One region of the Alteromonas sp. 5NW40-0090 genome, then DNA from elsewhere that is predicted to be linked to it. Evidence: predicted binding sites of a transcription regulator. Region 1 holds the regulator's gene; the other holds the start of a gene.
The links. Region 1 encodes FliA, which starts transcription of late flagellar genes. Its sites were predicted from a motif close to CTAAAGNTNNNNNNNNNNNNGCCGATA; they were not measured.
Positions count from the first base shown of each region.

Region 2: the regulator FliA is predicted to act here: its motif matches at 2,864-2,890, upstream of AC27KT_RS01045 (flagellar protein MotY).

Region 1 covers NZ_BAAJLT010000001.1:384,158-389,755, reverse strand. The annotation lists gene flhA (flagellar biosynthesis protein FlhA) at 1-786, shown strand, start outside; gene flhF (flagellar biosynthesis GTPase FlhF) at 816-2,225, shown strand; gene AC27KT_RS01695 (MinD/ParA family protein) at 2,231-3,097, shown strand; gene AC27KT_RS01690 (RNA polymerase sigma factor FliA) at 3,094-3,825, shown strand; gene cheY (chemotaxis response regulator CheY) at 3,862-4,245, shown strand; gene AC27KT_RS01680 (protein phosphatase CheZ) at 4,280-5,035, shown strand; gene AC27KT_RS01675 (chemotaxis protein CheA) at 5,048-5,598, shown strand, end outside.
Region 2 covers NZ_BAAJLT010000001.1:239,875-245,472, reverse strand. The annotation lists gene AC27KT_RS01065 (TonB-dependent receptor domain-containing protein) at 1-790, shown strand, start outside; gene AC27KT_RS01060 (bacterioferritin-associated ferredoxin) at 914-1,108, opposite strand; gene AC27KT_RS01055 (peroxiredoxin) at 1,372-1,977, shown strand; gene rnt (ribonuclease T) at 2,052-2,687, opposite strand; gene AC27KT_RS01045 (flagellar protein MotY) at 3,024-3,896, shown strand; gene glpQ (glycerophosphodiester phosphodiesterase) at 3,934-5,130, opposite strand; gene gloA (lactoylglutathione lyase) at 5,267-5,598, opposite strand, start outside.

The DNA of each region.
Region 1 (5,598 bases):
GATGAAGAGCTTGCGATTAACCCAGGGCAAGTGTTCGGTAAATTAGAGGGGCGTGCGACTAAAGACCCTGCGTTTGGCTTAGATGCAGTATGGATAAAACCTAATAAGCGTGAGCACGCGCAAACCCTTGGGTATACCGTTGTAGATGCAGCTACAGTTGTCGCCACGCATTTAAGTCAGTTGCTTTCCAATAACGCTTATCAGTTACTTGGGCATGAAGAGGCCCAACAGCTTCTGGATATGCTGGCCAAACAGCACCCTAAATTGGTTGAAGGCTTGGTGCCTGATATTCTGCCGCTTAGTACAGTAGTGAAAGTGCTGCAAACCTTGCTTTTCGAAGGCGTACCTATTCGCGATATGCGCACTATCGTGCAAACGCTTAGTGAGTACGGTACGCGTAGCCAAGACCCAGATGTACTGGTGTCTGCGGTACGTATAGCACTTAAGCGTCTTATCGTTCAAGAAATTACCCAAGGGGCGAAAGAGATACCTGTCATAACCTTGGCGCCAGAGTTGGAACAGATGTTGCACCAGTCACTTCAAGCAGGTGGCGAAGATGGCGCTGGCATAGAGCCAGGTCTGGCAGACAAGCTGCAAAAATCATTGCAGCAAGCCAGTCAGCAGCAAGAGTTAGAGGGAGAGCCTGCAGTACTCCTTACCTCTGGCATGTTGCGACCCGTTCTGTCTCGCTTCTTAAAGTATTCTGTTGTTGGGCTTCATGTTCTTTCATACCAAGAAGTGCCTGACGACAAACAAATAAAAATAGTCAGTTCGGTCGGTCAATAATCTGACACTGGGTGATTGGAGAGGTTGCAATGAAAATTAGACGTTTCTTCGGCAAAGATATGCGTGAGGCGCTAAGCCAAGTTAAAGCTGAGTTAGGCAGTGATGCTGTGATCATGTCAAATCGCAAAGTCGCTGACGGTATCGAGCTTGTAGCAGCCTACGACAAAGAGCCTGAAGCTAAGCTTTTCACGCCTAAGGCGGCTCCACAAGCCGCAGCTAAAACACCAGGTCAAAAGGCCGTGCCTAGCTTAAGTGAAATTATTGGCGACGACGGCCCTGACAGCTTAAAAGCATTGCTTGAAAAGCAGCATGGTGGAAACCCAGGCGCGAGCAGTTCTGCACAACCAACACAGCCAATATCAGCGAACGCTAAACACGCCAACGAAATTGCATCTCACTTAGATTTTTCAGAAGCCTTTATCGACGACCTTGGAACACAATCCCAACCTCAAGACATTGTCGAGCAACAGCCTTTTCCTGAGCACCAAGCGTCAAGTATGGGTGAAACACCTGTATCTCAGTCTGCTGAACTAGCTCAAATCAAAGAAGAGTTAGCCTCGCTTCGCGACGTATTACAGTATCAAGTGGCCGACTTAATGGAAGCGAAGAACAAGCGTCAAAAACCTGTTCATCAATACCTAGTCACGCGATTAACTGATATGGGTTTGAGTAGCGCGCTTGCAACACAGCTTATTAGCTATACACCTGCTCATTACAACGAACGTGACGCATGGGTATATCTTCTTAACCTATTGGCTAATCGCATAAATGTTACCGGAAACGATATACTTAGCTCACAAGGTGCCGTTGCATTAGTGGGGCCTACTGGTACGGGTAAAACAACCACTGTTGCAAAGTTAGCCGCTCGCTATGCGCAGAAATACGGTGCAGAGTCGGTGGCTATGATAACCATTGATACGTATAGAATTGCAGCCTATGAGCAGCTAGCGACATACGGAAAAATTATTGGCTGTACTGTGCGAAAAGCGCAAACTAGTGAAGAACTTGCAGATTTATTGTTCCAACTTCGTCATAAGCGACTAGTATTGATTGATACAGCAGGTTTTAGTCAGCGTGATAGTCGATTAATTAAGCAAATTAAGCAGTTCGACAATGGCCAAATGCCGAAAGTTAAAAAATATTTGGTAGCGCAAGCTAATACGCAATATCCTGCTTTGCAGAGAATCATTCAAGCGTATGATGATATTGAACTAAGTGGCTGTATTTTCACAAAGTTAGATGAGTGCTACTCTTTAGGAGAGGTACTTAGTGCAGCGGTTGAATATCAACTACCGGTTAGTTATGTCACCGATGGCCAAAAAGTGCCTGAAGACATTAAGATTGCAGAAGCGAAATCTTTAGTTTCCGCTGCTGCAAAGCTTTATAAAAAGTACGGTTTGAATCATACTAGTGGTAACAACGCAATTAAAACAGCATAAGCAGTATGATTGACGACCAAGCGAGTAGCTTAAGAAAAATGAAGCAATCACGGTTAATCAAAGTAATCGCCGTCACTGGTGGTAAAGGTGGCGTAGGTAAAACAAACATTACACTCAACACTGCTATCGCGATGGCGAAGCAGGGTAAGAGAGTAATGGTTCTTGACGCCGACCTTGGCCTTGCCAACGTAGATGTTATGCTAGGGCTAAGGGTTGAGAAAAACCTATCTCACGTGCTCTCTGGAGAATGTACGTTGGACGAAGTGTTAGTGACCGGTCCTCACGGCATTAAGATTGCGCCTGCCACATCGGGCACGCAGTCAATGGCAGAGCTTTCACCAACGCAACACGCTGGTTTGATCAGAGCGTTTAGCGAATTACGCTCTCAGATAGATGTGCTTATCGTCGACACCGCAGCAGGCATATCAGATATGGTATTAAGCTTCTCAAAGGCCTCACAAGATATCATGGTCGTCGTATGCGATGAGCCAACATCTTTAACAGATGCCTACGCACTAATAAAAATTCTTAACCGCGAGCACGGTGTTTTTCGTTTCAAAGTCGTAGCCAATATGGTTCGCGATGTGCGTGAAGGTCAGGAATTATTTAGCAAATTAAGCAAAGTGACAGGGCGTTTTCTCGATGTTGCACTAGAATTAGTGGCGACAGTGCCCTTCGACGAGAATATTCGCAAGGCGGTGCGCAAGCAAACGGCTATTGTTGACGCCTTTCCAGGCTCTCCGGCAGCAGTAGCGATAACTAAGTTGGCAAGTAAAGCACTTACGTGGCCAATTCCAGCGCAGCCCGGTGGCCACTTAGAATTTTTCATTGAACAATTAGTTGCAGAAAAAGCCGTAGGAAGTCAGCGTTGAACAGCAAGGCAGCCGCTTATCAACAACAAACAGATAAATCGCAGTTAGTCGAAAGACATGCGCCTCTGGTAAAGCGAATTGCGCATCATTTGATTGCGCGACTGCCTGCCAGCGTACTTGTTGATGACCTTATCCAATCAGGCATGATTGGGTTGCTAGAAGCCGCACGAAACTTTGACGGCTCTAAAGGCGCAAGTTTCGAAACCTTCGCAGGAATTCGGATCCGTGGTGCCATGCTCGACGAAATACGAAAAGGTGATTGGACCCCGCGTTCTGTTCACCGTAACGGCCGCGCCATAACGGAAGCGATATCTCAAGTAGAGAGCGAGACAGGGCGCGATGCACGAGATTCAGATATTGCTGACAAGCTTAACGTAAGCTTGCAGGATTATCACCAGATGCTTAATGAAGTAAATGCCGGAAAGCTGGTGGGTATTGAAGATTTAGGTGTGTCGGAAGATGTTATTACTACTGAACAAAGTAGAGGCAGTGACGCACCGTTAGAAGATTTAATGCAGGGTGCTTTTCAAAAAGCGCTTGCCCATGCAATTACGACATTACCTGAGCGAGAAGCGATTGTACTTTCACTTTATTACGATGAAGAACTAAACTTAAGAGAAATAGGCGAAGTTCTTGATGTAAGTGAGTCGAGAGTCAGTCAAATTCATAGTCAAGCCATGTTAAAACTCAAATCACGAATGAAGTCGTGGCAAGCTGACGAAGAATAGAGATTAATAACAATTAACCCCTCACTGGAGGCTATTTTGGACAAAAGCATGAAAATTCTCGTGGTCGATGACTTTTCTACCATGAGACGAATCATCAAAAACCTGCTAAAAGATTTGGGTTTTGCCAACATCCAGGAAGCGGATGACGGAAGCACTGCATTACCTATGTTACAACAGGGCGATTTCGACTTTGTTGTGACCGATTGGAATATGCCTGGTATGCAGGGCATCGATTTGCTTCGCGCTATAAGAGCAGACGATAAGCTTAAGCATTTGCCTGTGCTTATGGTTACTGCGGAAGCGAAAAAAGAGCAAATCGTTGCAGCGGCGCAAGCAGGTGTAAATGGTTACGTTGTAAAGCCGTTCACAGCAGCAACACTAAAAGAAAAATTAGATAAAATATTCGAACGTTTAGGTTGATCCAGACGCTCACCAGATAAATGAGGTTTACTGGATGTCAACGAATGTAAACGTTCCAATATCGTTAGAGGAAGCAAAACAACTTGTCGCTTTTCTTGAAGAAGGCGATAAGACTTCAGCTAACGCACTACTTGAAGCCGTCTCAATGAAAGAAAACGTTGAGTTGTTTGCTGAAGTAGGGAAATTGACGCGTCAACTCCACGACGCGTTAAATAACTTTCAAATAGACGACCGCATCAAAAATTTAGCTACAGATGACATTCCTGATGCGCAGTCCCGCCTTACCTACGTAATTGAAGAAACTGAAAAAGCTGCTAATACTACTATGGATGCCGTTGAGGCGAGCATGCCGATAGCAGAAATGCTGTCGGAGCGGATCGAAAAGGTCATGCCAGAGTGGAAGAAGCTTATGAATCGCCAAATCGAACTTGGTGAATTTAAGGCTTTATGCGCAGACTTAGACGAATTATTGGAAGAAGGTTCGGCTCAGTCAGCTAAACTTACACAATTGCTTACCGAAGTGTTGATGGCACAGGGCTATCAAGACTTAACAGGGCAGGTTATTCGTCGTGTTATCGACCTTGTAAAAGAGGTAGAAGATAGCCTTGTAAACATGCTTACCATGTTTGGGGAACGCGACGGTACAGAACACACTAAACCATCTAGCGTTAAGGCCGATAAGGTTGATGGTGTAGAGGCGGAAGGCCCAATCATTGATGCTGACCAACGGGACGATGTCGTTTCAGGTCAAGATGATGTAGATGATCTTCTGTCTAGCTTAGGTTTTTAGGGGAGCGGGCGCATGTCGTTTGATGTTGACGAGGATATATTACAGGACTTTTTGGTTGAGGCCGGAGAGATACTTGAACAATTACAAGAACAGCTCGTTGATCTTGAGAACAATCCTGAAGACGCGGATTTACTAAATGCAATTTTCCGCGGCTATCATACAGTAAAAGGGGGAGCGGGCTTCCTTTCTCTTACTGAGTTAGTTGAAATTTGTCATGGTGCCGAAAACGTTTTTGACGTAATGCGCAATGGCCAAAGAACGCTAACACCTGAATTAATGGATATTATTTTGCAGGCCACGGATGTGGTCGTTGAAATGTTCGAGCGCGTCAAAGCGCGCGATCCATTGGAGCCTGCAGATGCGCATCTAGTGGACGTTTTACACAAATTAAGCCGCCCAGAATCTCCAGATGAAAACATATTCGATAACGCCAGTACGGCCGCTGCCGAGCCAGAGGTGGTATCTGAAGAGCCCGAGTTAGTTATAGAAGAGCCAGCACCGTCAACGCCTGATACCAATAATAGTAGCGGTGGTATTGACGAAATTACCGAAGATGAATTTGA
Region 2 (5,598 bases), 140 kb from region 1:
TACAGACCTTATATCGCTCCAGTTAGGTGCTACGCCACTGACTCCGGAAGAATCTGCAAACTTCAGCCTAGGCGTGGTTATGCAAGCAGGTGACAGTTTCTTTGCCACGCTTGATTACTTTAACATCCGCCTTGCCGATCGCATTAGTACAACGTCTGCCATTCCTTTGACCGACGACGATGTCAACGCACTTATTGCTCTAGGCCGTCCCGATGCAGCGAGATATAATTCAGCTAAATACTTTACCAATGACTTTGACACAAAAACACAGGGTGTCGATTTAGTTGTTAATTACAACTTCGCTTTACATGATTGGTCAAATGCATTGCTCATTGCCTACAACTGGACAGACACGCAAGTAGAACGGGTTACTCTTTATCCAGCGCTGACCGATGGCGAAATACAGCTTCAACCTAATCTTACTTCGGCACGAATACGAATGTTAGAGGATAATCTACCTGCGCATCGAGGCAGCATTACACTAGAGCAATCGAGAGGCGCATGGGCATTCACTTGGCGACTGAACTATTATGGAAAGTTTTATGAAGATCATCTTGATGCATCTGCTGGTTTAAATATTTACGGCAGTCCACTCACCACTTTTGATGCGCAGCTCGCTTGGAAAATATTGCCTGATACTCAGCTTAAAATGGGGGCGCAGAACTTGTTTGATGCGCTACCAGATGAAAACCCGTTTAAAGGGGAAGTGGGAGCGCTATATCCACCCACCTCGCCAGGCGGCATTAACGGTGCATTTTACTATGCTGGTATCGAATATAGCTTTAAATAACCCAAAGCAATGGCCAGGCGACTTTTGAAAGAGTAAAAAGGTGGGAAGTTAAAGTGAAACGGTATAACCATAGCCTGCAGTTCAAATAGCTATAATAGGCTTGCTAGAATAAGGTAGCGCTATTTAGCCAACGTCTTTGAACAGTGACTCATCAATAATGGTTTGATCAATGATTTGTTGTGCCATATTTATGCATTTACCGCATTGAGAGCCAAGCTCTAAATGTTGACGTAACTCACGCATATTTCCCACACCGTTTTCTTCAACGGCAGCGCGAATGCTTTTATCAGTTACTCCATAGCACATACAAACAAACATTAAACGTACTCCAAATGAATCTGTAAATGATAATAATTGTTATTCTTTACTTTAGCAAGTGGATAATGACAAATTTAATACAAGGTCAATGGGGAAAGACTGAACCAAGTGGGAGTGTTGGTAGGATCAGTTAAAAAAACTTGTTGTTTAATATTGTTATTTTCCTATTCGTACCTATTTCGTCTGGAAGAAATTTCATATCCAAGTGGTTACGCAACGTAATCGCTTCTATTATTACAATCCAAATATAAATGGAGAGACTCATGAGTGTATTAGTTGGCCGTCCAGCCCCCGATTTTACTGCAGCTGCGGTACTTGGTAGCGGTGAAATCGTAGATTCATTCACGCTAAGTGAAGCAATCAAAGGCAAGAAAGCTGTTGTATTCTTCTACCCACTAGATTTTACGTTTGTATGCCCGTCGGAGCTTATTGCTTTTGACAAGCGTTTTGACGAGTTCAAAAAGCGTGGTGTTGAGGTAATTGGTGTGTCTATAGATTCTCAGTTCTCTCACAACGCGTGGAGAAATACGCCAGTAAATCAAGGTGGTATCGGTCCGGTTAAGTACACCCTCGTTGCTGACGTTAAGCATGACATCTGTCAAGCTTACGATGTAGAGCATCCAGAAGATGGCGTAGCGTTCCGTGGCTCGTTCCTAATCGACGAAGAAGGCATGGTACGTCACCAAGTAATCAACGACCTTCCACTTGGCCGTAACGTTGATGAAATGCTACGCATGGTTGATGCACTAGCATTCCACCAAGAGCATGGTGAAGTTTGCCCAGCGGGTTGGACTGAAGGTAAAGCGGGTATGGATGCGTCGCCTGAAGGTGTTGCTAAGTACCTATCTGAAGAAGCAGACAAGCTATAAGCTAAACTGTTAGTAAATGATAAGAAAACAGCGCCTTTTGGCGCTGTTTTAGTTTATAGCTAGGCTTCGCAAATCTACCCTTGACTCTCTATTGGCCAGCCACCTAACGCTTTGTATCGGTTTACCATATAACAAAATAGCTCTGTGGTTTTCTGAGCATCGTACAGGGCGCTATGTGCTTCGTTTTGATCAAATGCAATCCCCGCAGCACGGCATGCCTTAACCAAAACAGTCTGACCTAAGGCGAGACCTGCAAGACTGGTGGTATCAAAAGAAACAAACGGGTGGAACGGTGTACGCTTTATATTGCAGCGTTCTATCGCGGCATTGACGAAACTTTGATCGAATGTTGCATTGTGAGCAACAATAACTGAACGTTGGCAGTCTGCATTTTTTTGCGCTTTGCGGATACCTTTACACAAGTCCTTCATGGCCTCGCTTTCTTCAATGGCCCCTCGCAAAGCACAATTAGGATCGATGCCGTTAAATTCAAGCGCAGCGGGCTCTAAATTTGAGCCCTCAAACGGGTCAATGTGATAATGAAAGGTTTGATCAGGATGAAGTATACCGTCTTCATCCATTTTCACCGTTACCGCAGCTAATTCTAACAGGGCGTCAGTGCCTGCATTAAATCCAGCTGTTTCAACGTCGATAACAACGGGAAAGTAACCTCGAAAGCGCTGGGAAAGAAGGGGCGGATTGGCAGACATAAACACTCTTGTAATACTGGATTGCGTAAAATAGTTGGCGGCTTTGATGCTTACCAACCTACGAAACATATTGTGTAGGAGAATTATCGCAAGGATACCTCTGAGTTGCCAGTTTCAATTTGTAATCAATAAATCAGATACATAGCAATGGTACAAAACGCGAGTGGTATTAAACGCTAAACTTTTCTACAATTTGGACGATATTCTTAATAAGCGTGCAAAAATTAGAGGATTCACTTTGTGGTCCTGCGTGTAAACTGATTAATCAAGCACATAAATTTACGGCGTATTAATAACCTTTATCCGTATTAGTTTGTCTTTCGTTGTGGTGTCGAAATGGTATCGAAATTAAAATATATCGCTTTATTGGGGTTGGTGGGGTCATTGTCTTCCCACGCTGCCATGCGGCAATATTCCGCAACTATAGAAAGTTCCAACTGGCGTATTGCTAGCGACACCCGTCTTCAGTGTACTCTCAACCACGAACTACCGGGTTATGGCGAAGCTATGTTCACAAGCACAGCATCGAAGCAGCTTAATATGGAGTTTGAACTGGACATGCACTTGTTGCCAAACAAGTTTGACATGGCTGCAGTTTATTCAGTACCGCCTAAATGGATGCCAGGCGTTGCGCCTAAAACTATTGCCGACATGTCTATTCGTAAACAGTACAATGGCGACTTACCACAAGACGCTGCGTGGACAATGCTGTCTGAGTTAGAGAAAGGGTTTTGGCCTACAATTTACTATCAAGACTGGTATAACAAATACGACCAAGTGAGTGTGGCGCTAAATGCCAGTAATTTCTCCGGCGTATACCGAGAATTTGTAAAGTGTGTATCGAATTTATTGCCGTTTGGTTTTGATGACATTGCCTACACGGTATTGTCGTATCAAAACAACAGTACAGAGCTAACCAAATATTCGCAGAAGCGCTTAACCATGATAGGTGAATACTTAAAAGAAGACAGCGAGCTTGAGCTTGTGCTTCTTGATGGTTACACCGATAGCTACGGCGGTCGCTATAATAATGAACAGTTGTCTATTCGACGTGCTAACGAAGTAAAAAGCTATTTGACTACGCTAGGTGTACCTGAAGATCGAATTCAGTTAACAGGCCACGGTGAGAAACGCCACATTGCGCCAAACGATACGCGAGAAAGCCGCGCCCAAAACAGACGCGTGGTGGTGCGACTTTCAAAATCCTAGGCGCTAATTGTCGCGCCTACACTCGCTTTTAAATGCGTTAGTTTAATTTTTCTCGCCACCTTAATACCGGTACTAAATGATCGGTGAAAACTCCGTCAGCACCTACCACCTTGTCTAAAACTTCCAAGACTTGTTCTGAACTCATACCTGCCGGTAGTGCATCATGTCGGTAGGTGTAGGGGTGGATTGTCAGGTTATTTTCGTGGGCGTAGGCAATCCATGCCGCGGCTTCTATTTTTCCTTGAGCCATCGCTTCATTATCAAGTAAATGGCCTAACCAAGGGCCTATGCCGTCGGTATACAACGCAACCTGCTGCATGCCTTCCTGAGTGCGCAGCCAGTTATAATCTGTGTCGCTTTCGCCCCAGTCATTTTCGCCAATCAGCATCACAACTTTGCCTTTATAGCCCAGGGTTTCACGAATGCGCTTAACTTCGTTAAAATCGAAGCATTGCAGGTAGCTATTACCGCTCTCTCCACCAAACCCGTAAGCATTTAAAGCATCCACAACGATTTTACTGGCATCAACGCCTTCTTTAATGTGAAAGGCAGGGGACTTTACTTCAGGATAAACCCCTACAGACGTCCCAAATTGGCGATTTAGCTCGCTGATTAGCTCAAAGTGTTCATTTAACGTGGCCACTTTAAAATTAGCACGCGTGCCGCGGTACCTATTTTTAAAAACTTGCTTCCCGTCACTGTTAGCGCGCTCGTGTACCCGTAGTTGTCGCAGTTCTTCAAGAGTAAAATCACGCGCGTAATAGCGTCCGTCATCGCGGTGGCGTGCAGGAAACACATCTTCTACATTGGTGACCGTTTCTAAGTGGATGTCGTGTAGCACAACGGGTATGTCGTCTTTGGTGATAACAACATCTTGCTCAATAAAATCAGGGCCCAGAGAAAAGGCGAGGGTAGCTGCTTCGAGGGTATGCTCAGGTAAATAGCCCGACGCGCCGCGATGGGCTATCACGGTAAAGTGCGTTTCAACATTTTCTTGTGTGTCAGCGTGTGTTTGCGCACTCTCGTTATTTGCAGCCATGGCCGATAACGCACTGCCAGCAGCAACTGCACCGGTAAAAGCGACAAACAACGCTGGCAGAATAGCGGCCAGTATTGCTATTGGCTGACTGCGTAAGCCTATATTGTGCGCTGCTCGAGATTTCCGACATATCGCTGTTCTAGCTTGGCTTTTGTTTTTATCATTTTGCGAAAATAATAAGCGGTTACGTAGCATGTCGTGTCACTCCATGTGGTTTTTCATCGGTTTTTTTCCAGTGCCGCACGTTTTTAAGTTGATAGTTTGGCGACTTAAGCGTTCAAATCGCTCTGATTACGCTGGCTGCATCTTTAGTTCTTGTTTTTGAGCCATTTCATAGCGAAATGGATTTATTTTGTATGAGTTCTATTGCATACCCATCGGGGTCGCGAACAAAAGCAATAACAGTGGAGCCGCCTTTAACTGGCCCCGGTTTACGATATACATCAGCGCCATTTGTTTCTAAGTTTTCACAAAACTGATAGATATCATCGACCTCAATCGCAATATGACCATACGCGTTACCTTTATCGTAGGTGTTGTCGCCCCAGTTATAGGTAAGCTCTAAGACGGTACTCTCGGTTTCATCGCCATATCCTACGAAAGCTAGCGTGTATTCATACTCTTTGTTTTCAGACTGACGAAGAAGGCGCATGCCCATTAGTG